Regions from separate parts of the Streptomyces sp. AM25 genome, predicted to be linked through region 2. Evidence: riboswitches for the same ligand, from Rfam matches in the RefSeq annotation. Region 2 holds a riboswitch; each other region holds the start of a gene.
The links. Region 2 has a riboswitch for cyclic di-AMP ahead of ACLHRZ_RS09395 (M23 family metallopeptidase). Riboswitches for the same ligand answer to the same signal wherever they lie in the genome.
Positions count from the first base shown of each region.

Region 1: another riboswitch for cyclic di-AMP. It lies ahead of ACLHRZ_RS39635 (C40 family peptidase); the one in region 2 lies ahead of ACLHRZ_RS09395 (M23 family metallopeptidase).
Region 3: another riboswitch for cyclic di-AMP. It lies ahead of ACLHRZ_RS40405 (transglycosylase family protein); the one in region 2 lies ahead of ACLHRZ_RS09395 (M23 family metallopeptidase).

Region 1 is NZ_JBKIWN010000137.1:518-9,689, forward strand. It holds gene ACLHRZ_RS39625 (ATP-dependent Clp protease proteolytic subunit) at 1-404, shown strand, start outside; gene ACLHRZ_RS39630 (hypothetical protein) at 410-721, shown strand; cyclic di-AMP (ydaO/yuaA leader) riboswitch at 1,003-1,192, shown strand; gene ACLHRZ_RS39635 (C40 family peptidase) at 1,196-1,669, shown strand; gene ACLHRZ_RS39640 (ATP-binding protein) at 1,725-2,153, opposite strand; gene ACLHRZ_RS39645 (helix-turn-helix domain-containing protein) at 2,433-3,314, shown strand; gene ACLHRZ_RS39650 (DUF397 domain-containing protein) at 3,325-3,528, shown strand; gene ACLHRZ_RS39655 (8-amino-7-oxononanoate synthase) at 3,545-4,705, opposite strand; gene bioB (biotin synthase BioB) at 4,854-6,008, shown strand; gene ACLHRZ_RS39665 (adenosylmethionine--8-amino-7-oxononanoate transaminase) at 6,001-7,305, shown strand; gene bioD (dethiobiotin synthase) at 7,321-8,112, shown strand; gene ACLHRZ_RS39675 (class I SAM-dependent methyltransferase) at 8,257-8,943, shown strand; gene ACLHRZ_RS39680 (LLM class F420-dependent oxidoreductase) at 9,044-9,172, shown strand, end outside.
Region 2 is NZ_JBKIWN010000006.1:96,146-105,364, forward strand. It holds gene ACLHRZ_RS09370 (citrate synthase/methylcitrate synthase) at 1-1,082, shown strand, start outside; gene ACLHRZ_RS09375 (CobW family GTP-binding protein) at 1,112-2,167, shown strand; gene ACLHRZ_RS09380 (DNA gyrase/topoisomerase IV subunit A) at 2,219-4,675, opposite strand; gene ACLHRZ_RS09385 (M16 family metallopeptidase) at 4,902-6,263, shown strand; gene ACLHRZ_RS09390 (M16 family metallopeptidase) at 6,308-7,675, shown strand; cyclic di-AMP (ydaO/yuaA leader) riboswitch at 7,881-8,036, shown strand; gene ACLHRZ_RS09395 (M23 family metallopeptidase) at 8,051-8,854, shown strand; gene ACLHRZ_RS09400 (GntR family transcriptional regulator) at 8,994-9,219, shown strand, end outside.
Region 3 is NZ_JBKIWN010000138.1:140,778-149,996, forward strand. It holds gene ACLHRZ_RS40400 (LysM peptidoglycan-binding domain-containing protein) at 1-961, shown strand, start outside; cyclic di-AMP (ydaO/yuaA leader) riboswitch at 1,223-1,401, shown strand; gene ACLHRZ_RS40405 (transglycosylase family protein) at 1,405-2,157, shown strand; gene eno (phosphopyruvate hydratase) at 2,422-3,711, shown strand; gene ACLHRZ_RS40415 (FtsB family cell division protein) at 3,845-4,315, shown strand; gene ACLHRZ_RS40420 (DUF501 domain-containing protein) at 4,378-4,899, shown strand; gene ACLHRZ_RS40425 (Ppx/GppA phosphatase family protein) at 5,047-5,985, shown strand; gene ACLHRZ_RS40430 (NAD(P)/FAD-dependent oxidoreductase) at 6,374-7,759, shown strand; gene ACLHRZ_RS40435 (class I SAM-dependent methyltransferase) at 7,951-9,219, shown strand, end outside.

The sequences.
Region 1 (9,172 bases), on a different contig from region 2:
CCGCCATGTGCGCCGTCTACGACACCATGCGCTTCATCGGCTGCGACATCGAGACCGTCTGCCTCGGCCAGGCCGGGGCCGCCGCGGCCGTGCTGTGCGCGGCCGGCACCCCGGGGCTGCGGCTGGCGCTGCCGCACGCGCGGTTCGTCGTCCACGAGCCCGGCCTCCCCGAGCCCGTCGAGGGACAGCCCTCCGATCTGACCCTGCATGCCGAGGAGTTGCAGCGCCACCGTGACATCATGGTGGCGATGCTGGCGCTGCACACCGGGCAGAGCGAGGAGCGGATCCGGCGGGACACCGACCGCACGACCGTCTTCGACGCCGCGGGCGCCGTCGGCTACGGCCTGGTCGACCACGTCGTCGAGAACCGCGACCGGCAGTCCGCGCGGGCCTGGGACAGGTGAGGCGGATGTGGCCGCCGGAGCTGCCGCCGCTGCCCGCGCTCACCCGGGCCGAGGGCGACGTCGTGGACCGTTATCTGGAAGTACTGGATCTCCTCGGCCGGATCAATCCATCGCGCACGCGCCACACGTACGGCGGGCTACGAGCCGCGCAGACGCTCGTGGTCGCGGCCACCGGACTGCGGGACGCCCTCGCCCTGATGTACGAGCGGGGCGAACGTGAGGTGCATTCGGGCACGCTGGCACAGGCGTTGCGGGTCCTGGACGGTGAACGTCGGGCACAGAAAGTGATGTTGCCGCCCGCGGGGGCGAGCGGATGAGCGAAAACCTTCAGGACCCCATTTCCCGCCGACGGCGTAGGGAACCGTAGACGGGCGGCGGTGATCATTCCGATCACCGCGCGCACGTCGCGCTCGCGGGCGCCACCGCACTGCAGGTGACGGACTCAGCACGGAATTTCCGCCATGGTCAAACCGCCCCGCGTCCACCGGAATTGCCCAGAGGTGACGAGGCTCACATAGCACGGTTTCCGCTCGGCGTGGCCGTCACCACTGCGCCAAGATCCCTCCGACGACAAGACCCCGCCACCACGGCGGGGCGGTCCGGGCGGACGCCGAACCCTGCCGCCGCCCGGGCGACCGGTCGACACGAGTGCACCGGCAGGGATGGAGGACCCGGGCACGACGGGACGGCGGGACCGTCCCTTGGGGTGAAGCCGCTCAGGCGGCCGGGCATTCTTCGCCTGCCCGAACCCGACAGGTCATCCTTCACAGGCGGCTGACGAAGGGTATGGCATGGGCGCGCACAAACGTCCTTCAAGGCTGTCGAGGGGCAAAACCGCATCGGCCCTGACCCTCGCTGCAGTCGGGGCCACGATGTTCCTGCCCGGCGGTGTCGACAAGGCCAACGCCTCGACCACCTCCGACCGGGCCCTGCAGATCGCGGAGTCCAAAGCCGGCGCCCCCTACCAGTGGGGCGCGACGGGACCGTACCGCTTCGACTGCTCGGGGCTGACCCTCTACTCCTTCAAACACGCCGGCAAACAGCTGCCGCGCACCGCCGAGGACCAGTACAACCGCACGGAGCACATTCCCGCTTCGGTCCGTGAACCCGGTGACCTGGTCTTCTTCCACCACGGCGGCTACGTCTACCACGTGGGCATCTACGTCGGGGGCGGCAGGATCCTGCATGCCCCGCACACCGGCTCGGTGGTCCGCCTCGAACACATCTGGACCAAGAACGTCTGGTACGGCCGGGTCGACGACTGACCGCACTCCGGGGGCGCGCACCGCGGGCGCGCCCCCGGACTCCGGATCACCCGGCTCAGGCGGCGGACGCGGTCCACGGCAGGCGGATCCACACGGTCTTTCCCCCGTCGGAGGTGGGGGTGACGGCGAACCGGCCGCCGCGCTCGGCGGTGAGGGCGCGGACGATGGCCATGCCCCGGCCGTTGTCCTGCTGAACGGCGGCGGGCAGCCGCCGCGGGTGGCGCGGGTGGCTGTCCGTGACGCCGATGCTCAGCTCCTCCTCCCGCTCCAGCCGGACGTCCACGGTGAAGGTGGGCGACTGGCCCCGGGTGTGCTGCACGGCGTTGGTGACGAGTTCGGAGACGATCAGCCGCACCGCGTAGGCGGCGTCGGAGCCGTCCGGGAGCCCCCATTCCGCGAGCACGTCCGCGACATAGTGGCGGGCCGTGGAGACCGAGGCGGGGGCGCTCGGCAGAGTGACGGTTGCTTCCTGGTGGTCTGCCATGGCGCTGTCCCTTTCCCGCCGGGACGGGCTCCGACCGCATTGTGCAGGAAGTCGGGAACGGAACCGGCGGCTCTCCGTGACAGCCTGCCACTGATAACCGTCGGGATGGGAGCGATCCACCGGGATATGCATATATCTGTCGCTCGAAGCGGTGAACTCTGCTACGAGAGACCGGATTTGGAACCACACTGGTCCCGTGACTCCGGCATGTGAAGGAAGAGCGCAGTGACCGTGGCGTGAAGGTCTCACCACGGCCGGGCGCGGGGAGGGATGGCTGAATTGCGATACGGACCCGCGGTGCGCCGCCGCAAGCTCGGTGCCGAGCTGCGACGCCAGCGCGAACTGACGGGGATGACCAGCCGGGAGGCCGCGGGAGCGGTCGGCTGGCACCAGTCGAAGGTGAGCCGGATCGAGACGGGCAGCAGTGGCGTGAAGCCGTCGGACGTGGCCCGGCTGCTGGATGCGTACCGCGTCTCGGACCCCGAGCTGCGGGCGCTGCTGGGGGCGCTGTGCGGTGCGGGGTCGGCGGATGCGGCAGGGGCCCGGCGCGGCTGGTGGTACGCCTACCGCGACCGGCTGCCGGCCGCCTATCTCGACTTCATCAGCCTGGAGTCGGAGGCGTCGGGGGCGCGCACCCTGGAGACGACGGTGGTGCCGGGGCTGTTGCAGACCGCTGCCTACGCACGGGCCGTGACCCGGGCGGCGCTCGGCGATCCCCCGGAGCAGCGGGTGGCGGAGCTGGTACAGGTGCGGCTGGCGCGGCAGTCGGTGCTGCGCGGGGAGAAGCCGCTGGAGTTGTGCGCGGTGCTCGACGAGGCGGTGCTGCGGCACGAGGTGGGCGGACCGGAGGTCATGGCGGAGCAGTTGCGGCAGTTGCTGCGCACGGGTTCGCTTCCGCATGTGCGGCTGCATGTGCTGCCGTTCTCCCGGGCCAACCATATCGGCATCACCGGGCCTTTCGTTATCTTCTCATTCCCGCGCATTGCCGATCTGGACGTGGTTGTTCTGGACCACTTGACGAGTAGCCTCTATCTGGAGCGGAAAGAAGACCTCCGGGCGTACGGCTCCGCCTTCACCACACTCCGGGCGCACGCCCTCTCGCACGAGAACTCGTTGGATTTCATCGCCGGGATCGCCGGGATCGGCGTCGGTGGTGGGTAAGGAGTTCATCATGTGCCCCTCGGACCCTTCGGACTGGCACCGCAGCAGCTACAGCACCGGAATGAACAACTGCGTCGAAACGGCCACGGTCGGCCCGGGTCTCCTCGCCGTGCGCGATGCGCAGCGGACGACGGCCCCGGCCCTGCTGTTCACCCCCGCCGCCTGGACCTCCTTCGTCCGGGGCACGAACGGCGGGGGCCTCCTCGAACTCTGACCACTGCCAAGGGGGTTCAGACCACTGGAGCGGTCCCCACGACCGTTCCGGCCGCCCGGGCGACCTCCGCCTCCGACAGGTCCGCCCGGGCGGTCAGCCGCAGCCGCGAGACGCCGTCGGGCACGGACGGCGGCCGGAAGCACCCGACCACGAGCCCGGCCTCCCGGCAGTCCGCCGCCCATTGCACGGCCGCCTCCGGCGACGGGGTCTGCACCGAGACCACCGCCGCGTCCGGCCGCACCGCCCTGAGCCCGGCCTCCGTCACCCTGCTGTGGAGCTCCCGGGCCACGGCCCGTACCCGGTGCGCGCGTTCCGGCTCCCGGCGCAGCACCCCGAGGGCGGCCAGCGCGGCGCCGGCCGCCGCGGGGGCGAGGCCGGTGTCGAAGATGAAGGTGCGCGCGGTGCTGACGAGGTGGGCGATGACCCGGGCCGGGCCGAGCACGGCACCGCCCTGGCTGCCCAGCGACTTCGACAGGGTGACCGTGGTGACGACGTCCGGCGCGCCCGCGAGCCCCGCCGCGTGCACCGCGCCCCGGCCGCCCTCGCCCAGGACGCCGAACCCGTGCGCGTCGTCGACGAGCAGGGCGGCGCCGGCCTCCCGGCACGCCCCGGCGAGGGCGGGCAGCGGGGCCGCGTCCCCGTCCACCGAGAAGACGGAGTCCGTGACGGCGAGGGCCCGGCCGTCGTGCGCGGCGAGGGTCTTGCGGACCGCCTCGGGGTCCGCGTGCGGGACGACCGCCTTCTCCGCGCGCGCCAGCCGGCAGCCGTCGATGAGCGAGGCGTGGTTGCCCTCGTCCGAGACCAGCAGCGTGCCGCTGCCGACCGGCCCGGACAGCGCGGTGACGGCGGCCAGGTTCGCGGCGTAGCCCGAGGAGAAGACCAGCGCCGCCTCGAAGCCGCAGAACTCCGCCAGTTCCTCCTCCAGCCGCGCGTGCAGCCCGGTGCTGCCGGTCACCAGCCGGGAGCCGGTGGCCCCCGCGCCCCACACCCGGGCCGCCTCCGCCGCCGCCCCGGTGACCTCGGGGTGCCGGGACAGGCCCAGGTAGTCGTTGCCCGCGAGGTCGGTGAGGGACGCACCCGGCTGCCGGGGCCGCAGGGTCCGCACCAGCCCCGCGGCCCGCAGCCGCTCGTGCTGGGCGTCGATCCAGTGGAACGGGTCCCGGTCTGCTCGCTGCATGTGCGTCCTCGGTGCCGAAGTGGGTTTGCACCGCAAGGTAGCCGCCGGGGGGCCTGTCGCGGGATGTGGTGATACACACACGTGAATCCGCCCGTCTTGTGCGATCTCTCCTTGGCCGGAACGGGTGGCGTGAGCAAGGATCTTCGCCATGGACCTGCTGAACACGCTGGTGGAGAAGGGGTTGCGGCGCGAGCTGCCGACCCGCGAAGAGGCCCTCGCCGTGCTGGCGACCTCCGACGACGAACTGCTCGATGTGGTGGCGGCGGCGGGCAGGGTGCGCCGCAAGTGGTTCGGGCGGCGGGTGAAGCTCAACTACCTCGTCAACCTCAAGTCCGGGCTCTGCCCCGAGGACTGCTCGTACTGCTCCCAGCGGCTCGGCTCCGAGACCGGGATCCTCAAGTACACCTGGCTGAAGCCCGAGGACGCCTCGAAGGCGGCGGCCGCGGGGGTGGCCGGCGGCGCCAAGCGGGTGTGCCTGGTCGCCAGCGGCCGCGGGCCGACGGACCGGGACATCGACCGGGTCTCGAAGACCATCGAGGCGATCAAGGAGCAGAACGAGGGCGTCGAGGTGTGCGCCTGCCTCGGCCTGCTCTCCGAGGGCCAGGCGGAGCGGCTGCGCGACGCGGGCGTGTACGCCTACAGCAACAACCTCAACACCTCCGAGGCCACGTACGCCGAGATCACCACCACGCACACCTACGCCGACCGCGTGGACACCGTGCGCAAGACGCAGGAGGCGGGCATGTCCGCCTGCTCCGGGCTGATCTCCGGCATGGGCGAGACCGACGAGGACCTCGTCGACGTGGTCTTCTCGCTGCGCGAGCTGAACGTCGACTCCGTGCCGGTCAACTTCCTCATCCCCTTCGAGGGGACGCCGCTGGCCAAGGAGTGGAACCTCACCCCGCAGCGCGCGCTGCGCATCCTGGCGATGGTGCGGTTCGTCCACCCGGACGCCGAGGTGCGCCTGGCGGGCGGCCGGGAGATCCACCTGCGCTCGCTGCAGCCGCTGGCCCTGCACCTGGCCAACTCGATCTTCCTCGGCGACTACCTGACCAGCGAGGGCCAGGAGGGCAGGGCCGACCTGGCGATGATCGCGGACGCGGGCTTCGAGGTGGAGGACATGGACACCACCACGCTGCCCGCCCACCGCTCCGACGCCGCGGGCTGCGGCGGCGGGAGCTGCGGCCCGTGCGGCGACGGCGGCACGGATCCGGCGGCGCAGGCCGAGCCCGACGAGGCCCGCACCGACCTGGTCGCCGTGCGCCGCCGGGGCGCGGGAACGGACCTGCCGCCCAATGCCTGAGCCCCTCGCTCCCGAGCAGCTGCTCGCCCTCGACCGGCAGCACGTCTGGCACCCCTACGGCCCGATGCCGGGCCGCCAGGAGCCGCTGATCGTGGAGTCGGCGTCCGGCGTGCGGCTGCGGCTGGCGCAGCCGGTGCACGGTGCGGACGAGCTGGTGGACGGGATGTCGTCGTGGTGGGCCGCCGTGCACGGCTACAACCACCCGGCGCTCAACGAGGCCGTCCAGGCACAGTTGGGGCGGATGAGTCATGTGATGTTCGGCGGGCTCACCCACGAGCCCGCCGTGCGGCTGGCCGCCCGGCTGGTGGAGATCGCGCCGGAAGGGCTCGAGCACGTCTTCCTCTCCGACTCCGGCTCGGTGGCGGTCGAGGTCGCCGTCAAGATGTGCCTGCAGTACTGGCGTTCCGTCGGGCGGCCCGCCAAGCGCCGCCTGATGACCTGGCGCGGCGGGTACCACGGGGACACCTGGCAGCCGATGGCCGTGTGCGACCCGGACGGCGGGATGCACGAGCTGTGGTCGGGGGCGCTGCCGCGGCAGGTGTTCGCGGACGCGCCGCCGGCCGGCTTCGACGCCGGGGCCGACCCGGCGTACGCGGCACACCTGCGCGAGCTGATGGAGCGTCACGCCCATGAGCTGGCCGCGGTGATCGTGGAGCCCGTGGTGCAGGGCGCCGGCGGGATGCGCTTCCACTCCCCCGCCTATCTGCGGGTGCTGCGCGAACTGTGCGACGAGCACGGCGTCCTGCTGGTGTTCGACGAGATCGCCACCGGATTCGGGCGCACCGGCGCCCTGTTCGCGGCGGAGCACGCGGGGGTCACCCCCGATGTGATGTGCCTCGGCAAGGCGTTGACCGGCGGCTATCTGTCGATGGCGGCGACGCTGTGCACCCCGCGGGTGGCCGACGGCATCTCGCAGGGCGAGGTGCCGGTGCTGGCGCACGGCCCGACGTTCATGGCCAATCCGCTCGCGGCGGCGGTGGCCAACGCCTCCCTGGACCTGCTGCTGCAGCAGGACTGGCGGACGGAGGTCAAGCGCATCGAGACCGGCCTGCGGGACGGCCTCGCGGAGGCGGCCGGACTGCCCGGGGTCCGGGACGTCCGGGTGCTCGGGGCCGTCGGCGTGGTCCAGCTCGACCACGAGGTGGACATGGCGGCGGCCACCCGCGCCGCGGTGCGCGAGGGCGTGTGGCTGCGGCCGTTCCGCGATCTCGTCTACACCATGCCGCCGTACGTCAGCGGGGACGAGGACGTGGCACGCATCTGCGCCGCGGTACGCGCTGTCGCGCGGGAGGGCTGAACCGCAGTACTTCGGCTGCGGGCCGGCGGTGGCCGGTCGCGCAGTTCCCCGCGCCCCTTCGGGGCGCGGGTCGAGGAAAGGAGACATCCGATGTCGGTACTGATCGTCTCGGGAACGGGCACAGAGATCGGCAAAACAGTGACGACGGCAGCGATTGCCGCCGCAGCCCGGGCAAAGGGCCGCACCGTGGCCGTACTCAAGCCCGCGCAGACCGGCGTGGCCCCCGGCGAGCCCGGGGACGTCGCGGAGGTCGAGCGCCTGGCGGGACCGGTGACGGGCGCCGAACTGGCCCGATTCCCCGAGCCGTTGGCGCCCAACACGGCGGCCCGCCGGGCGGGCCGGGAGCCGGTGCGGCCGGCGGAGATCGCGCAAACTGCGGAGGAGCTTGCGCGGACCCACGACCTGGTCCTGGTCGAGGGCGCGGGCGGACTGCTCGTGCACCTCGACGACGTGGGCAGCACCCTCGCGGACGCGGCGAAGCTGCTGGACGCACCGGTACTGGTGGTGGCCCGGGCGGGCCTGGGCACGCTCAACGTCACCCAGCTCACCGCGGAGGCGCTGCGGGCGAGGGGCCTGCGCTGCGCGGGCGTCGTCATCGGCAGCTGGCCCGCCGAGCCCGGCCTGGCCGTGCGCTGCAACGTCGCGGACTTCCCCGCGGTGGCGGACGCCCCGCTGGCCGGCGCCGTCCCCGAGGGAGCGGGCGGGATGGCCCCGGAGGAGTTCCGGGCGGCGGCACCGGGCTGGCTGGCCCCGGAGCTCGACGGCACCTGGGACGCGGCCCGGTTCGCGGCCGCACTGCGGAACTGAGGGTTCCGGCACCGTCCGCCCCACACTTCCCTTCCTGCACAACTGCCCCGGCAGCACGGGACATTGCGGCGCGCCGACGGTGCCGACGGTGCCGCCCGGGGGAACAATCGCGATAGCCGTCGTTCCCCGGGAAGGGGTTGTGCCATGCCGCTCCGCAACACGAGAACGCCGCACGACGCCGTGCACCACCCCGTATTCGCACGGTTCTACGGAAAGTTCAGCCCGATCGTGGACGAGCGGGCCGGGATCGGTGCACACCGGGACGAACTGCTGACGGGGCTCTCGGGCCGGGTGATCGAGATCGGCGCCGGGAACGGGCTCAACTTCGCCCACTACCCCGGATCCGTCTCGGAGGTGGTGGCCATCGAACCGGAGCGCCGACTGCGGCTGATGGCGGCCGAGGCCGCGGTCCGGGCCGGCGTGCCGGTGGATGTGGTGCCGGGTGCGGCGGAGGCGCTGCCCGTCAAGAGCGAGGCGTTCGACGCGGCGGTGGTCTCCCTGGTGCTGTGCTCGGTGCGGGACGTGCGGCGGTCGCTGGCGGAACTGCGCCGGGTGCTGCGGCCGGGCGGCCAACTGCGGTTCTTCGAGCACGGCCTGGCCGAGGGCCCGGCGCTGGCCTCCGTGCAGCGGGGGCTCGACCGCACCGTCTGGCCGCTGCTCTTCGGCGGCTGCCACACCTCCCGGGACCCGCTGGCGGCGATCTCCGAGGCGGGTTTCGAACTGACGGGATACCGCCGCCTGAAAGTCCCGCAGACCCGGGTGCCCACACCGTCCTCGCCGTGCTTCCTCGGCACCGCCGTGCGGCCCGCGGAGCCCGAACCGCGGCGCTGAATCCGGGTCATGAGCACCACGAAGATCCACTGAGGTATCCTCCCCCAAGATCGGAGGCGCCCTCCGGTACGCCGGAGGGCCAAGCACCCAGGGGGAGTTCATGACGCGTCCGTTCCGTTTCGGCGTCAACATGCTCGACATCGGCACCCGCGCCGCGTGGCGCGAGAAGTGCCGCAAGGCCGAGGCGCTCGGGTACGACGTGCTCCTCGTGCCCGACCACCTCGGCATG
Region 2 (9,219 bases):
TCCGGGGCGACGAGGGCTTCTACCACTACCGCCAGTACTCGGCCGTCGAGCTCGCGCAGAGCCGCACGTTCGAGGACGTCTGGCACCTGATGTGCCACGGCAGGCTGCCGGACGCGGCGGAGTCCGCGGCCTTCACGGCCCGCACCGCCGCGCTGCGCCGGCTCCCCACGGAGGTCCGCACGGCCCTGCCCGGCATCGCCCGCGCATGCGCCGGGGCGGGCCCGCTCGCCGGACTGCGCGCCGCGCTCTCACTGCTCGGCGGCGCCCACGGGATGCGCCCGCTGTACGACATCGGCCCCGCCGAGCGCTCCACCGACGCCCTGGCCGCCTGCGCCGCCGTGCCCGTCCTGCTCACCGCGCTGCACCGGCTGGGCCGCGGCCTGGAGCCCGTCGAGCCCCGCGACGACCTGCCGTACGCCGCCAACTACCTGTACATGCTCACCGGCGAGGAACCGGACGCGCGGCGCGCCCGTGCCGTCGAGCAGTACCTGATCTCCACCGTCGACCACGGCTTCAACGCCTCGACCTTCACCGCCCGCGTCATCGCCTCCACCGGAGCCGACCTCGCCGCCTGTCTGTGCGGAGCGGTCGGCGCGCTGTCCGGCCCGCTGCACGGCGGCGCCCCCAGCCGGGCCCTGGACACTTTGGACGCCATCGGCACCCCCGGTCGCATCGGCCCCTGGGTCCGCGAACAGGTGCTCGCCGGCGGGCGGATCATGGGCTTCGGGCACCCCGTCTACCGCACCGAGGACCCGCGCTCGCGGATGCTGCGCGGCATCGCGCAGGAATTCGGCGGCCCGCTCGTGGAGTTCGCCGTCGAGGTCGAACGGCAGGTCGAGGAGATCCTGGCGGAGCTCAAGCCGGGGCGCGAGCTGCACATCAACGTGGAGTTCTACGCCGGGGTGGTCATGGAGCTGTGCGGACTGCCCCGGGAGATGTTCACCCCGACGTTCTGTGCGGCCCGGATGGTCGGCTGGAGCGCCAATATCCTGGAGCAGGCGGAGGACTCGAAGATCATCCGCCCGGCGGCCCGCTACGTCGGCCCGCCCCCGCCGCAGCCGGTGCCCGCCGTGCTCGGCTGACGACGCCCGCACGACGAGGAGGCGCCCCCGTGGCCAAGCGACAGATCCCGGTCATCGTGCTCGCAGGATTTCTGGGATCGGGCAAGACCACCCTGCTCAACCACCTGCTGAGCAGAAGCGGGGGCAGCCGGATCGGCGCCGTCGTCAACGACTTCGGCAAGATCGAGATCGATGCCATGAGCATCGCCGGCCAGGTCGACTCCATGGTCTCGCTCGGCAACGGCTGCCTGTGCTGCGCCGTGGACACCAGCGAACTGGACGGATTCCTGGAGAAGCTGGCCCGCCCGTCCGCCCGCCTCGACGTCATCGTCATCGAGGCCAGCGGACTGGCCGAGCCGCAGGAGCTCATCCGCATGATCCTCGCCAGCGAGAACCGGAACATCGTCTACGGCGGCCTGGTCGAGGTGGTCGACGCGGCGGAGTTCGAGCGCACCCGGGCCACCCACCCGGAGCTCGACCGGCACGTGGCCATCGCCGACCTCGTGGTCCTCAACAAGGCCGACCGGGTGGCCGACGAGGCCCGTGACCGGCTCCTGGAGACGCTGGGGGAGATGAGCCCCGGGACGCCCGTCGTCCCGGCCTCCTACGGGCGCGTCGACCCCGGGCTGCTCTTCGACCGCAAGCCGCGCGAGGAGCACTTGGAGGCGGTCCGCCAGCTGTCCTTCGAGGACCTCTGCCACGGAGACCACGGGGACGACGGGGGCCACGGGGACCACGGGCATGATCACCACGGTCACCTCCACGCGGCCTACGAGAGCGTGGAGTTCGTCTCCGACGAGCCCGTGAACCCGCGCCGGCTGATGGAGTTCCTCGACAGCAGGCCGGAGGGGCTCTACCGGATCAAGGGCTTCGTCTATTTCGGCATACCCGGTCACCGGCAGCGCTTCGCCGTTCACGCCGTGGGCGACTTTCTGCGCTTCTACCCGTCGCCGTGGCCGCGCGGGGAGAAGCGTGTCACGCAGTTGGTGATGATCGGGCGGGGGATCGATGCCGGGGCCCTGCGGGAGCGGCTCGATGCGTGCCGGGGGGACGTACCGCAGGACGCCCACAGTATGTGGGGGGTTCTGCGGTACGCGCAGTCCTGATTCGTCGTAGTTGCCCGCGCCCCTTGCGGGGCGCGGGAATTCGCGGAGAACCTACACCGGCCCCGCCACCGAGATCACCGGCTTCGGGAGGGGGACGCCCGAGCCGTCGCGGCGCGGGTCGAGGGGCGGCAGCTCGGCCGGGACGCCGCCCGCCTGCGCGGCGCGGGCCGGTGTGGTGCCAGCCCAGGCCAGGACCAGGCAGTCCTCGCCCTTGAGGAAGCGCTGACAGCGCACGCCGCCCGTCGCCCGCCCCTTGCGCGGGTACTGGTCGAACGGCGTCAGCTTCGCCGAGCCCATCGAGGCCGCGCCGGGCAGGCCGCCGCGGGCGCCGGCCACCGTGAACACCACCGCGTCCTCCGCGGGGTCGACGGCCGTGAACGAGATGACCTTCGCGCCGGACGACAGCTTGATGCCCGCCATGCCGCCCGCCGGACGGCCCTGCGGCCGGACCTGGGAGGCCTGGTAGCGCAGCAGCTGGGCGTCGTCGGTGAGGAAGACCAGATCCTCCTCGCCCGTGCGCAGTTCGACCGCGCCGATGATGCTGTCACCGTCCTTGAGGGTGATGACCTCCAGCTCGTCCTTGTTCGCCGGGTAGTCGGGGACCACGCGCTTGACGACGCCCTGCTCCGTGCCGATCGCCAGGCCGGGCGAGGATTCGTCCAGCGTGGTCAGGCACACCACCCGCTCGCCGTCCTCCAGGGACAGGAACTCGGAGACCGGGGCCCCGCCCGACAGGTTCGGCGCGGCCGCCGTCTCCGGCAGCTGCGGCATGTCGATGACCCGCAGCCGCAGCAGCCGGCCGGTCGAGGTGACGACGCCGACCTCGCCCAGGGCCGTCGCCGGAACCGCCGAGGCGATCACGTCGTGCTTGACGCGCCTGGCCTCCTCGGCGCCCGCGAACGGCTCGCCCGTGGCCGTACGGGCCAGCAGGCCCGTGGAGGAGAGCAGGATCCGGCACGGGTCGTCCGCCACCTGCAGCGGCACCGCGGCCACCGGCGCCCCCGCCGACTCCAGCAGCACCGTGCGCCGGTCGGTGCCGAACTTCTTGGCCACGTCGGCCAGTTCGGCGGAGACCAGCTTGCGCAGCTCGGCGTCGGACTCCAGGATCTCGGTGAGCTCCTGGATCTCGCGGTTGAGCCTGTCCCGCTCCGCCTCCAGCTCGACCCGGTCGAACTTGGTCAGACGGCGAAGCGGAGTGTCGAGGATGTACTGGGTCTGCACCTCGGAGAGCGAGAAACGTTCGATGAGTGAGGCCTTCGCCTCCGCGGCGTTCTCGCTCGATCGAATGATTCTGATGACCTCGTCGATGTCGATGAGCGCCACCAGCAGGCCCTCGACCAGGTGCAGCCGGTCGCGCCGCTTGCCGCGCCGGAACTCGCTGCGCCGGCGGACCACCTCGAAGCGGTGGTCGACGTAGACCTCCAGGAGCTCCTTGAGGCCCAGCGTCAGCGGCTGGCCGTCGACCAGCGCCACGTTGTTGATGCCGAAGGACTCCTCCATCGGCGTCAGCTTGTAGAGCTGCTCCAGCACGGCCTCGGGGTTGAAGCCGTTCTTGACCTCGATGACCAGCCGCAGGCCGTGGGCGCGGTCGGTGAGGTCCTTCACGTCGGCGACGCCCTGGAGCCGCTTGGAGCCGACCAGGTCCTTGATCTTGGAGATGACCTTCTCCGGGCCGACCGCGAAGGGCAGTTCGGTGACGACCAGGCCCTTGCGGCGGGCGGTCACGTTCTCCACGGCGACCGTCGCGCGCATCTTGAACGTGCCGCGGCCCGTCTCGTACGCGTCGCGGATGCCGCTCAGGCCCACGATCCGGCCGCCGGTGGGCAGGTCCGGACCGGGGATGAACTTCATCAGGGTGTCGAGGTCGGCGCCCGGGTGCTTGATCAGGTGCCGGGCGGCGGCGACCACTTCGCCCAGATTGTGCGGGGGCATGTTCGTCGCCATGCCGACCGCGATCCCGGACGAGCCGTTGACCAGCAGGTTGGGGTAGGCGGCGGGGAGGGCGACGGGCTCCTGCTCGCTGCCGTCGTAGTTCGGCGCGAAATCGACGGTGTCCTCGTCGATCGACTCCGTCATCAGCGACGAGGGCGCCGCCATGCGGGCCTCGGTGTACCGCATGGCCGCGGGCGGGTCGTCGTTGCCCAGCGAACCGAAGTTGCCGTGGCCGTCGACCAGGGGCAGCCGCATCGAGAAGGGCTGCGCCATGCGCACCAGGGCGTCGTAGATCGAGGCGTCGCCGTGCGGGTGGAGCTTGCCCATCACTTCGCCGACGACGCGGGCGCACTTCACGTGGCCCCGCTCGGGGCGCAGGCCCATCTCGTTCATCTGGAAGAGAATGCGGCGCTGGACGGGCTTGAGCCCGTCGCGGGCGTCGGGCAGGGCGCGGGAGTAGATGACGGAGTAGGCGTACTCGAGGAAGGAGCCCTGCATCTCGTCGACGACGTCGATGTCGAGGATGCGCTCCTCGAACTCTTCCGGCGGCGGGGTCTTCGTGCTGCGGCGGGCCATCGCGGCTGCGGCTCCTTCGATCGGTTTGCCGGGGCGGGTGTGCTGACGCCGACCATTGTGGACCGCGCCACCGACAACGCCGACCGCGACCCGTCCGCAGGGAGTGAGCGGTCCGGGAACTTCGCCAGAAGCCGACGCGCTTGCATACAGTGACAGGACTGTTCATCACGCGCGCCGCCGCGAGGCACCGCGGGATTTTCGAGCAATCGAAGGGACGTACATGCCCATGGGTCACACGGCCACGCAACAGGCCGGTTCCGGCGGCCTGAAAGCGACCGAGCACCGCCTGGCCAACGGCCTGCGGGTGGTGCTCTCCGAGGATCATCTGACCCCGGTCGCCGCCGTCTGCCTCTGGTACGACGTCGGCTCGCGCCACGAGGTCAAGGGCCGCACCGGCCTCGCCCACCTCTTCGAGCACCTCATGTTCCAGGGCTCCGCCCAGGTCCAGGGCAACGGCCACTTCGAGCTGGTGCAGAACGCGGGCGGCTCGCTCAACGGCACCACCAGCTTCGAGCGCACCAACTACTTCGAGACCATGCCCGCCCACCAGGTCGAGCTGGCCCTGTGGCTGGAGGCCGACCGGATGGGCTCGCTGCTGACCGCCCTGGACGACGAGTCCATGGAGAACCAGCGCGACGTCGTCAAGAACGAGCGCCGCCAGCGCTACGACAACGTGCCCTACGGCACGGCGTTCGAGAAGCTGACGGCCCTGGCCTACCCCGAGGGCCACCCCTACCACCACACGCCCATCGGCTCCATGGCCGATCTGGACGCCGCCTCCCTGGAGGACGCCCGCGCGTTCTTCCGCACGTACTACGCGCCCGGCAACGCCGTGCTGACGGTCGTCGGCGACATCGACCCGGAGCAGACGCTCGCCTGGATCGAGAAGTACTTCGGCTCCATCCCGTCGCACGACGGCAAGCAGCCCCCGCGCGACGGCGCCCTGCCCGACACCATCGGCGAGGAAGTGCGCCAGGTGGTGGTGGAGGAGGTCCCCGCCCGCGCGCTGATGGCCGCCTACCGGCTGCCGCACGACGGCACGCGCGAGTGCGACGCCGCCGACCTGGCGCTGACCATCCTGGGCGGCGGCGAGTCCTCCCGCCTGCACAACCGCCTGGTGCGGCACGACCGCTCGGCCGTCGCCGCCGGCTTCGGCATCCTGCGGCTGGCCGGTGCGCCCTCGCTCGGCTGGCTGGACGTCAAGGCCTCCGGCGGCGTCGAGGTGCCCGCGATCGAGTCGGCCGTCGACGAGGAGCTCGCCCGCTTCGCCCTGGAGGGGCCGACCCCGGAGGAGATGGAGCGCGCGCAGGCCCAGCTGGAGCGCGAGTGGCTGGACCGGCTGGCCACCGTCAGCGGCCGGGCCGACGAACTGTGCCGTTTCGCCGTGCTGTTCGGCGACCCGCAGCTCGCCCTGACCGCCGTGCAGCGCGTCCTGGAGATCACCCCCGAGGAGGTGCAGGCGGTCGCCAAGGCCCGGCTGCACCCGCAGAACCGCGCCGTGCTCGTCTACGAGCCCACCGGCCAGGCCGGCGGCGAGGCAGACGAGACCGCAGACGCACCCGCAACCGAAAGCGAGACGGACCGGTGAGCGACACCGCAGCCGCGAACGGCACGGACACCGCAGCACCCACGATGGAGTTCCACCCCCGGCCCGCGCCGGGCAAGGCGACCCCCTGGGCCTTCCCCGCCCCCGAGCGCGAGGCGCTGCCCAACGGCCTGACGGTGCTGCGCTGTCACCGCCCGGGCCAGCAGGTCGTCGCCGTCGAGGTGAACCTGGACGCGCCCCTGGACGCCGAGCCCGAGGGCCTCGACGGCGTGGCCACCATCATGGCCCGCGCCTTCTCCGAGGGCACCGACAAGCTCAGTGCCGAGGAGTTCACGGCCGAACTGGAGCGCTGCGGCGCCACGTTGGACTCGCACGCCGACCACCCCGGCGTCCGGCTCTCCCTGGAGGTCCCCGCCTCCCGGCTGGCCAAGGCCCTCGGCCTGCTCGCCGACGCCCTGCGCGCCCCGGCCTTCCCCGACGACGAGGTCGAGCGGCTCGTGGGCAACCGCCTGGACGAGATCCCGCACGAGCTGGCCAACCCCGCCCGCCGGGCCGCCATGGCGCTCTCCGCGGAGCTCTTCCCGGCCGGCTCCCGGATGTCCCGGCCCCGCCAGGGCACCCAGGAGACCGTCGAGCGCATCGACGCCGCCGCCGTGCGCGCCTTCTACGAGGCCCACGTGCGCCCGGCCGCCGCCACCGTCGTGGTCGTCGGCGACTTCACCGGCGTCGACCTCGGCCAGGCCCTCGCCGACACCCTCGGCGCCTGGACGGGCGCCGCCGCCGCGCCCCGGCCCGTGCCGCCGGTCGCGGGGGACGACACCGGCCGCGTGGTGATCGTGGACCGCCCCGGCGCCGTCCAGACCCAGCTGCTCATCGGCCGCACCGGCCCGGACCGGCACGACCGCGTCTGGCCGGCCCAGGTGCTCGGCACCTACTGCCTCGGCGGCACCCTCACCTCCCGCCTGGACCGCGTCCTGCGCGAGGAGAAGGGCTACACCTACGGCGTGCGCGCCTTCGGCCAGGTACTGCGCTCGGGGCCGGACGGGACGGGCGCCGCCATGCTCGCCATCAGCGGCTCGGTGGACACCCCCAACACCGGCCCCGCGCTGGAGGACCTCTGGACGGTGCTGCGCACCCTCGCGGCGGAGGGCCTGACGGAGGCCGAGCGGGACGCGGCCGTGCAGAACCTCGTCGGCGTCGCACCGCTCAAGTTCGAGACGGCGGCCGCCGTCGCGGGCACGCTGGCGGACCAGGTCGAGCAGCACCTGCCGGACGACTTCCAGGCGCGGCTGTACGAACGTCTCGCGGACACCGGCACGGTGGAGGCCACGGCGGCCGTCGTGAGCGCCTTCCCGGCCGACCGTCTGGTGACCGTTCTCGTCGGCGACGCTGCGCAGATCGAGGAGCCGGTCCGGGCGCTGGGCATCGGCGAGGTGACCGTGATCTCCGCCTGACGGTTCGTCAGGAATAGCCGCAGCGAGGGAGGCGTGTGGGCCCGCAGGGACTTACACGCCTCCCTTATGTCCAATTTCAGGCAGAGGTTCCACGGTGACGATGTGGCGTACGTCATAAAACCCTGCTTCTGTTTGCCGTTCGAATCTGACGGCGATTAGCGTCGGGGCGGCAGTCCGTCAGGCCGGAACCGCAACCGCGGCTCCCGGACCGCCATCGCCGAGTCCCCGTACGGCGCGAGCCAGGGGAGCCGGGGAACCACCGTTCCCTTGGGGTGAATCGGGTCCCTCTCGCGAGGGAGCCGTAGGAGACCTTCCTGCTCCGAACCCGTCAGCTAACCCGGTAGGCGAGAAGGAAGGAAAGGAAAAAGCCGCAGCATGGCGTTCACCCGTCCCACCGGGAAGCACCGCCGTCCGAGCCGCGCCGTCCGTTCCGGCGCCAATCTCGCGGGCATAGCCACCCTCACCGCAGGCGGCGTGGTCGCAGGTTTCGCCGCACCGGCGATGGCCGCCGCGGACGAGGCGCACCGCACCGAGGACACGGGCCTCACCCAGGCCATCGTGATGAGCGACGCCATCTCCGGCAACGTCGACGCCCAGGCCCAGACGCAGCGCAGCGCGGCGGACGAGGCCAACGTCCGGCACCAGGCCGAGAAGGACGCCAAGCAGCGCGCCGCCGAGGCCAAGAAGCGCGCCGAGGAGGCCCAGCGCAAGGCCGACGCCGAGCGTGCCGAGAAGGAGCGCGCCGCCCGCGAGGAGGAGCGCAAGCGCCTCAACCTCTTCGTGATCCCGATCGACGGCTCCTACGTCTCCACCGCGTACAAGGCCTCCAGCGGCCTGTGGTCCTCCGGCAGCCACACCGGCGTCGACTTCCATGCGGAGTCCGGCACTTCGGTGCACGCCGTGGGCTCGGGCACCATCGTCGAGGCGGGCTGGGGCGGCGCCTACGGCAACAACATCGTCATCAAGATGAACGACGGCACGTACACCCAGTACGGTCACCTGTCGTCCATCGGCGTCTCCGTCGGCCAGACGGTCTCCGCCGGCGAGCAGATCGGCCTCTCCGGCGCGACCGGCAACGTCACCGGACCGCACCTGCACTTCGAGGCCCGTACGGCCCCGACCTACGGCTCGGACATCGACCCGGTCGCCTACCTGCGCGCCCACGGCGTCAGCCTGTAACGGCCCGCTCCGCAGACTTCAGGGACCCCGGCTCCGGCCGGGGTCCTCTGCGTTGTGTGCAGTCCGGCTGGCCAAAACACATCCATGGCGACGGCGGTGCCATCGGAAACCGGATGCGATTGCCATAGAGTCGCCGGACATGAACGATGACGGCGGAGGGACGCGCGAGGGCGGCCGTGTTTCCACGCATGCGGTCTGCACCGCGATCCGCGACGACATCGTTTCCGGCGTCTTCCCGCCCGGCAGCCGGCTCATCGAGGAACTCCTCGCCCGCCGTTACGGCGTCTCCCGGGTCCCCGTGCGCGAAGCCCTGCGCACGCTGGCCTCCGAAGGCTTCGTGACCACCCGCCGGCACGCGGGGGCGT
Region 3 (9,219 bases), on a different contig from region 2:
GCTCGCCATGCCGCTGCTGGCCGCCACCGGCGCATCCGCGGCCGACGCCGGCACATGGGACCAGGTCGCCCAGTGCGAGAGCGGCGGGACCTGGAGCGCGGCCGGCGGGGGCGGACTCGGGATCTCGCAGGACGCGTGGGAGCAGAACGGCGGCCGTGCGTACGCCCCGCGCCCCGATCTCGCCAGCCGCTCCCAGCAGATAGCCGTCGCCGAGAGCATGCTCGACGGCCAGGGCCCCGGCGCGTGGGGCGGCTGCGGCGCGGGCGCGGGCCTGTCCCGCGGGAGCAAGGTGCCGCAGGTGGACCCGGGCGCCACCCAGACCCCGGCCCCCAAGGCGCCCGCGCCGGAGCGCACGACTCCGCCGGTGCACGAGCCGACGCCCTCAGCGTCGTCCGACGGCGCGTCCGGGGACGCGAAGCCGGCGCCCGGCACGGCCACGCCCGGTGGTTCCGCTTCCACGAGCCCGGCGACCCCGTCGCCCTCGCCCTCCGACGACACCGCGTCGCACGGCAGGCACCGCAAGGACGACCCCGCCCCGGCCCCGTCGACGGGCTCCACGGCGCCCTCCGGCAAGCCCTCGGACACCCCGTCCGGCACGCCGTCCACGGATCCCGCGCACCCGCACCCGTCCCTGCCCGGCACCCCGTCGGACGCCCCGTCCGGCATCCCCTCGGACGCCCCCGGCAACACGGACACCACCACCCCCGGCGGCGGCAAGCACCGTGCGCAGCCGCCCCGCTCCGACGACGGCGGGCGTGTTTCGCGCGGCAGTTCGGATGCCCGCACCGGCGGCCCCACCGACCACGACTACACCGTGCGTCCCGGTGACAACCTGTCAGCCATCGCGGAAGACCATTCGGTGAAGGGCGGTTGGCACTCGTTGTACGAGAACAATCAAAAGGTTGTCGGAAGCGATCCCGACCTCATTCAGCCTGGTCAGCGCCTCGATCTGGGGCAGTAGTGCGGCAGTTCGGGTCGAATGTCCGTTCACGCGGGAAAATGAGACAAGGGTCTCGTTGACTTCCGGCTGGACGGCCTCGGTCCGTTCTTCACGTACCGCCTCCCACCTGCGGAAACATTGGGTTCCCAGGGGTAACTGCAGTCAGTGGTGGCTGAAAAGAGGGGTTTGAACCCGTCGGCCGCCTGTGTTTACCGTCATCACCGCTCGCCACCGCGAGCACCACGGCCGTCACGCCGAATCCTGCCGACGGCCGCGGGAACCGTCGCGCAAGCGCCGTAGGCAGGAGCGGGGGAACCAAGGTAGGTCGCCGCAACGGCCGCCGGTGCAGACCGGAAGCCGGAGCGGCTTGGGGTGAAGCCTGGTGCGCGCAAGCCACTGGGCCGGGCAAACTCACAGCCCGAACCCGACAGCTCACCTCGTAGGCGCCGGTGAGGAAACGACTCATGTCCAAGGGCAAGCATCGCCGTCCGTCCAAGGCCGTCCGCATCGTCACGCTCGCCGGGGTCACCGGCGTCGCCGTTGCCGCCCCGCTGATGGTCGCAACCTCCGCCAACGCCGCTTCGGTGTCCACCTGGGACAAGGTCGCCCAGTGCGAGTCCGGTGGCGACTGGTCGATCAACACCGGTAACGGTTACTACGGCGGCCTGCAGTTCTCGAACTCCTCCTGGGCAGCCGCGGGCGGCACCAAGTACGCCGCGCGCGCCGACCTCGCCTCCAAGAGCCAGCAGATCGCCGTCGCCGAGAAGCTGCTCGCCATGCAGGGCCCGGGCGCCTGGGGCTGCGCCGGCGCCGGCAACCTGAGCTCGGGCGGCGCCAAGGCCGACGTCGACCCCTCGGACTCCGGCTCCTCGTCGAAGTCCTCGAAGTCCTCGAAGTCCGAGCGCAACACCTGGTCGGGCAAGAGCCACGCCGACCGCAGCGAGCGCCAGGCCGCCCCGAAGCACGCCAAGCCGCAGACCTCCGACGACGACTCGTCCGACGAGACCCCGGCGAAGCAGTACGCGCCGAAGCACGCCGCCCCGAAGGAGATCAAGACGGGCGACGGCGAGTACACCGTCAAGGAAGGCGACACCCTCGGCACGATCGCCGACACCCAGAAGGTCAAGGGCGGCTGGGAGAAGCTCTTCGAGCGCAACAAGGACGTCGTCGACAACGCCGACCTGATCTTCCCGGGCCAGAAGCTGCACCTCAGCTGAGCAGCCTCGTAGCCCAGCGGACCGCCCCGCTCCGATGCGTCCTCCCCCCGAGCCGCATCGGAGCGGGGCTCCGCCGTTCCGGAGTCCTGCAGGATCACGACCTGCAAGATCACGTCCCCGCTGGGCGAACGCACCGGCCATTCGCCCCGTGATCTCGGCTTTTGTGCCAATTTTCGGTTCGGGTCGCGGGCCGAGGGCAGGCGCAGCCTCCGGGGCCCGTTAGGCTCGTGCTGCAGAACTCCAGCACACACGAAGGAGACCCTCGTGCCGTCCATCGACGTCGTCGTAGCTCGCGAGATCCTCGACTCGCGAGGCAACCCCACGGTCGAGGTCGAGGTCGGCCTCGACGACGGCTCCACGGGCCGTGCCGCCGTGCCGTCCGGCGCCTCCACCGGTGCCTTCGAGGCCATCGAGCTCCGTGACGGCGACCCCAAGCGCTACATGGGCAAGGGCGTCGAGAAGGCCGTCCTGGCCGTCATCGAGCAGATCGGCCCGGAGCTCGTCGGCTACGACGCCACCGAGCAGCGCCTGATCGACCAGGCCATGTTCGACCTGGACGCCACCGACAACAAGGGCTCCCTGGGCGCCAACGCCATCCTGGGCGTCTCCCTGGCCGTCGCGCACGCCGCCTCCGAGGCGTCCGACCTGCCGCTCTTCCGCTACCTCGGCGGCCCGAACGCGCACCTGCTGCCCGTTCCGATGATGAACATCCTGAACGGCGGCTCGCACGCCGACTCCAACGTGGACATCCAGGAGTTCATGATCGCGCCGATCGGCGCCGAGTCCTTCTCCGAGGCCCTGCGCTGGGGCACCGAGGTCTACCACACCCTCAAGAAGGTGCTGAAGGCCAAGGGCCTGGCCACCGGCCTCGGCGACGAGGGCGGCTTCGCCCCCAACCTGGGCTCCAACCGCGAGGCCCTCGACCTCATCCTCGAGGCCGTCAAGGAGGCCGGCTACACCCCCGGCCAGGACATCGCGCTCGCGCTCGACGTGGCCGCCTCCGAGTTCTACAAGGACGGCGTCTACAAGTTCGAGGGCAAGGACCGTACCGCGGCCGAGATGACCGAGTACTACGCCGAGCTCGTCGAGGCGTACCCGCTCGTCTCCATCGAGGACCCGCTGTTCGAGGACGACTGGGCCGGCTGGAAGACCATCACCGACAAGCTCGGCACCAAGGTCCAGCTCGTCGGCGACGACCTGTTCGTCACCAACCCCGAGCGCCTCGCCCGCGGCATCGAGGAGGGCAGCGCCAACGCCCTGCTGGTCAAGGTCAACCAGATCGGTTCGCTGACCGAGACCCTCGACGCGGTCGAGATGGCCCAGCGCAACGGCTTCAAGTGCATGATGTCCCACCGCTCCGGCGAGACCGAGGACGTCACCATCGCCGACCTGGCCGTCGCCACCAACTGCGGCCAGATCAAGACCGGTGCCCCGGCCCGCTCCGAGCGCGTCGCCAAGTACAACCAGCTGCTGCGCATCGAGGAGATCCTCGACGACGCCGCGGTGTACGCGGGTCGCAGCGCCTTTCCGCGGTTTCGCTCTGCGAACCAGTAGGCACAGCGCTCTGCGAACCAGTAGGCACAGCAAGGGCTGACACTCAAAGCCTCTAGCCTCACCCCGTCCTCGGCCACGGTCCCGTACCGTGGCCGGGGACGGCTTTGCGTAACCAGACCATGGGGAGGCTTACGTGGCGGCGGAACGGTCCTCCACCGCGACCAGGCTCAGGGCGCTCGGCACCGCGCTCGTACAGGGGCCGACCGCCGCCCGGGTCAACCGCGCGCGGACGCCCCGGCGCAGCCGGCTCACCGGGCGGGCGGCGCTCCTGGCGCTCGTCGTCTGCTCCCTCGTCGTCGCGCTCGCGTACCCCATGCGGCAGTGGGTCACCCAGCGCACCGAGATCGCCGACCAGCGGCGGCAGTCGGAGCGGGCCCGGCAGCAGGTCAAACAGCTGACCGAGGAGAAGGCCCGGCTGGAGGACCCGGCGTACGTGGAGCAGCAGGCGCGCGAGCACCTGCACTACGTGCGCCCCGGGGAGACCGGCTTCACCGTGCTGGACGGCGGCGGTGCCACGAAGCGGCCCAAGGACCAGGGCGCCGCCGACCGCCCCTGGTACAGCAACCTCTGGGACGGGGTCGACTCGGCGGACGCCACGCGCTGACGCCGCCCCGTATCCTCGGCCCCTGGCCTTCCCTTCCGAGAACCCCGAGCACGAGCGAGCACATGGACACCCCTCCTCCCCAGACCGAGCCCACCGAGCCGAACGCCGCGGACATCGAGGCGTTCCAGCAGCAGCTCGGCCGCCCGCCGCGCGGCCTGCGGGCCATCGCCCACCGCTGCCCCTGCGGCAACCCGGACGTCGTCGAGACCGCACCGCGGCTGGAGGACGGCACGCCGTTCCCGACGCTCTACTACCTGACGTGCCCGAAGGCGGCCTCCGCCATCGGCACGCTGGAGGCGGGGGGAGTCATGAAGGAGATGACCGCACGCCTGCAGAGCGACCCGGAGCTCGCGGCCGCGTACCGTGCGGCGCACGAGGACTACATCGCGCGGCGCGACGCCATCGAGGTGCTGGAGGGCTTCCCGAGCGCGGGCGGCATGCCGGACCGCGTCAAGTGCCTGCACGTCCTCGTCGGCCACTCCCTGGCCGCCGGCCCCGGCGTGAACCCCCTGGGCGACGAGGCCATCGCCATGCTCCCGGAGTGGTGGCGCAAGGGGCCGTGTGTGACGCCGTGCGCTGACTAGTCCCCCCGGGGTTTGTGGGCAGGCGTTCCTCCCCCAGCTACCGCTGGGAGGTGCCCCCAGCGGAACGGGTGGGCACAAACCGGCCCACCGGGCAGCAACCACCCCGCGGCGCCCCCGGTGCGGGGCACCCAACTCTCAGGAGCACCCATGCGCGTCGCCGCTGTCGACTGCGGTACCAACTCCATCCGTCTCCTCGTCGCGGACGCGAACCCGCAAACCGGTGAACTCACCGAGCTCGACCGCCGGATGACCATCGTCCGCCTCGGCCAGGGCGTCGACCGCACCGGCCGCCTCGCCCCCGAGGCGCTCGAGCGCACCTTCGCGGCGTGCCGCGAATACGCCGGCGTCATCAAGGAGTACGGGGCCGAGCGCGTCCGGTTCGTCGCCACCTCCGCCTCCCGCGACGCGGAGAACCGCGAGGACTTCGTGCGCGGCGTCGTGGAGATCCTCGGCGTCGAGCCCGAGGTGATCAGCGGCGACCAGGAGGCCGAGTTCTCCTTCACCGGTGCCACCAAGGAGCTCGCCGGGCGGGCGGACCTCGCCAAGCCGTACCTCGTCGTCGACCTCGGCGGCGGTTCGACCGAGTTCGTCGTCGGGGACGACCACGTCCGCGCGGCCCGCAGCGTGGACATCGGCTGTGTGCGGATGACGGAGCGTCACCTCGTCGTGGACGGCGAGGTCACCGATCCGCCGACGCCCGGTCAGATCGCCGCGATACGTGCCGACGTGGAGGCCGCGCTGGACCTCGTCGAGCGGACGGTGCCGATCACCGAGGCGCACACCCTGGTGGGACTGGCCGGTTCGGTCACCACGGTCGCCGCGATCGCGCTGGGGCTGAAGGAGTACGACTGGGAGGTCATCCACCACTCCCGCATCTCCGTCGGGCGCGTCCGGGAGATCACGCACGAACTGCTCGCCGCCACGCACGAACAGCGCGCCGCGATCCCCGTGATGCACCCGGGCCGCGTCGACGTGATCACCGCCGGGGCGCTCGTCCTGCTCTGCATCATGGAGCGGACCGGGGCCGCGGAGGTCGTCGTCAGCGAGCACGACATCCTCGACGGGATCGCCTGGAGCGTCGCCTGAGGCGGTCCGGAATGGGACGTTCCGCGGATCGCGGAAAATTGTTCGTGAAATCCTTCACATGAAATGGCGGTCCCGGAGCCGCGGAAGGGGCCCTTCAGACCCTCTTCCGGGGCCCATCGGCCCCTTCTCGTCCGCCGGGCGGACGGAACGGGATGGTTTCGGGCGGGTTAAAGAAACGCTTATCCGGTGCCGGATCGTGAAGTGGTCTAGTCCTCGTGAAGGCCCCAAGGCCAGTTCAGCGGGGGTCGTCAACGCCCGTACGGCCACAGTGGTTCCCCGCAGCGGCTATGGCGTCGGTCACGGGGGCCGCGGAGTGTAGCAGACGCCCCCCGGCGCCTTGTGAAGGGGCTCACGAGCACCCCTGTGGGGAGTGCTGGATACTCGAAACATGAGCACCACGGAGCGTCCACGGATCCTCGTTGTAGGCGGTGGGTACGTCGGTTTGTATGCGGCGCGCCGCATCCTGAAGAAGCTGCGGTCCCAAGAGGCGATCGTCACGGTCGTCGACCCGCGCTCGTACATGACGTACCAGCCCTTCCTTCCCGAAGCAGCTGCCGGCAGCATCTCTCCCCGCCACGTCGTGGTGCCTCTGCGACGTGTGCTCCCCGGGGCCGAGGTGCTCACCGGCCGCGTCACCACGATCGACCAGGACCGCAAGGTCGCCACCGTCGCGCCGATCGTCGGCGAGGCGTACGAGCTGCCCTTCGACTACCTGGTGATCGCGCTCGGCGCCGTCTCGCGCACCTTCCCGATCCCCGGCCTCGCCGAGAACGGCATCGGCATGAAGGGCATCGAGGAGGCCATCGGCCTGCGCAACCACGTCCTCGAGCAGCTCGACAAGGCCGACTCGACGACCGACGAGGAGATCCGCCGCAAGGCGCTCACCTTCGTCTTCGTCGGTGGCGGCTTCGCCGGTGCGGAGACCATCGGCGAGGTCGAGGACATGGCGCGCGACGCCGCCAAGTACTACACCAACGTGAAGCGCGAGGACATGCGCTTCGTCCTGGTCGACGTGGCCGACCGGGTCCTCCCCGAGGTGGGCCCGAAGCTCGGCGAGTACGGCCGGAAGCACCTCGAGAGCCGCGGCATCGAGGTGATCCTCAAGGAGTCGATGAAGTCCTGCGTCGACGGCCACGTCGTGCTGTCGAACGGTCTCGAGGTCGACGCCAACACGATCGTGTGGACCGCCGGCGTCAAGCCGAACCCGGTGCTGTCCCGCTACGGTCTGCCGCTCGGCCCCCGCGGCCACGTCGACACCCTGCCGACCCTCCAGGTCAAGGGCACCGACTACATCTGGGCCGCGGGCGACAACGCCCAGGTCCCGGACCTCGTCGGCCGCGCCGCGGGCAACGAGAACGCCTGGTGCCCGCCGAACGCCCAGCACGCGCTGCGCCAGGCCAAGGTCCTCGGCGACAACGTGGTCTCCGCCCTGCGCGACTTCGGTGCCGCGCAGAAGGAGTACAAGCACGCCAACAAGGGTGCGGTGGCGGGCCTCGGCCTCCACAAGGGCGTGGCGATGATCGTCATGGGCAAGATGAAGATCAAGCTCAAGGGCCGTCTCGCCTGGTACATGCACCGTGGCTACCACGGCATGGCCATGCCGACCTTCAACCGCAAGATCCGCGTCTTCGCGGACTGGACCCTGGGCATGTTCCTCAAGCGCGAGGTCGTCTCGCTCGGCGCCATGGAGAACCCCCGCGAGGAGTTCTACGAGGCCGCCAAGCCGGCCCCGCAGGCCGCCGACGCGGCCCCGGCCCAGAAGGCCAAGGCCTGACACCTGGTCAGACCCGCAGGACAAGTGCCGGAAGGCGTCCACCCGATCCGTGGGGGTGGGCGCCTTTCGGCCTATATGGGTGGTGGGTTGACCTAATCTGGTCGCACGGGGCAGGACTACAGCACGGCTTGCTGGTGTTTTAAGTGTCAGATGAATCCATCGTCTGACGCTTCATCACGGAGGTGTGCGACATGGCCGAGGCCGCTCGACGGCTCACCGCTCTCGCGGAACAGGTACTGGGGGTTCCCCTTCCGGTACGGCTCCGCGCCTGGGACCGCAGTGAGTCCGGCCCGCCCGGCACCCCCGTCCTTGTCGTCCGCCGCCGCCGGGCCCTGCGCCGCCTGCTGTGGAAGCCGGGCGAGCTCGGCCTCGCCCGCGCCTGGGTCGCCGGCGACCTCGACGTCGAAGGCGACCTCTACGAGGCCCTGGACCTGCTCGCCGGCACCCTCTGGGAGCGCGGCGAGCAGACCGGCGCCGAGTCCCGGCGGTCGGGCCTCGCCGGCCTCCTGACGGCTCTGCGCGACCCCCGGCTGCGCGCCGCGGGCGGCGAACTGCTGAAGCTCGCCGGCCCCTGGACGCCGCCCGCCCCGCCCGTCGAGGAGGTCCGCCGGACCGGTGGCCCGCTGCACACGCTGCGCCGCGACAAACAGGCCATCAGCCACCACTACGACGCGGGGAACGCCTTCTACGAGAAGGTCCTCGGCCCGTCCATGGTCTACTCGTGCGCCTACTGGGACGCGGACTTCACGCTGGAGGACGCCCAGCGGGCCAAGCTCGACCTGGTGTGCCGCAAGCTCGGCCTCGCGCCCGGGCAGCGCCTGCTGGACGTCGGCTGCGGCTGGGGCTCCATGGTGCTGCACGCCGCCCGCGAGTACGGGGTCTCCGCCGTCGGCATCACGCTCTCCGAGGAGCAGGCCGCGTACGCCCGCAAGCGGGTCGCCGAGGCCGGTCTGACGGACCGTGTGGAGATCAGGGTCCAGGACTACCGGGAGATCTCCGACGGCCCCTTCGACGCGATCTCCTCCATCGGCATGGCCGAGCACGTCGGCTCCACGCAGTACGCCGCGTACGCGGCCGACCTGTACGCCCTCCTCAAGCCGGGCGGCAAGCTGCTCAACCACCAGATCGCGCGGCGCCCGCTGCAGCAGGAAGAGGGCTACGAGGTCGACGAGTTCATCGACCGCTACGTCTTCCCGGACGGCGAACTGGCCCCCGTCGGCCGGACCGTCGCCCAGCTGGAGGAGGCCGGCTTCGAGGTCCGGGACGTCGAAGCGCTGCGTGAGCACTACGCGTTGACGCTGCGGCGCTGGGTGGCGAACCTCGAGGCCCACTGGGCGGACGCGGTGCGTCTGACGTCGCCGGGCCGGGCCAGGGTCTGGCGTCTCTACATGGCCGCCTGTGCGCTGTCGTTCGAGCGCAACCGGATCGGGGTGAACCAGGTGCTGGCGGTGCGCACCCCG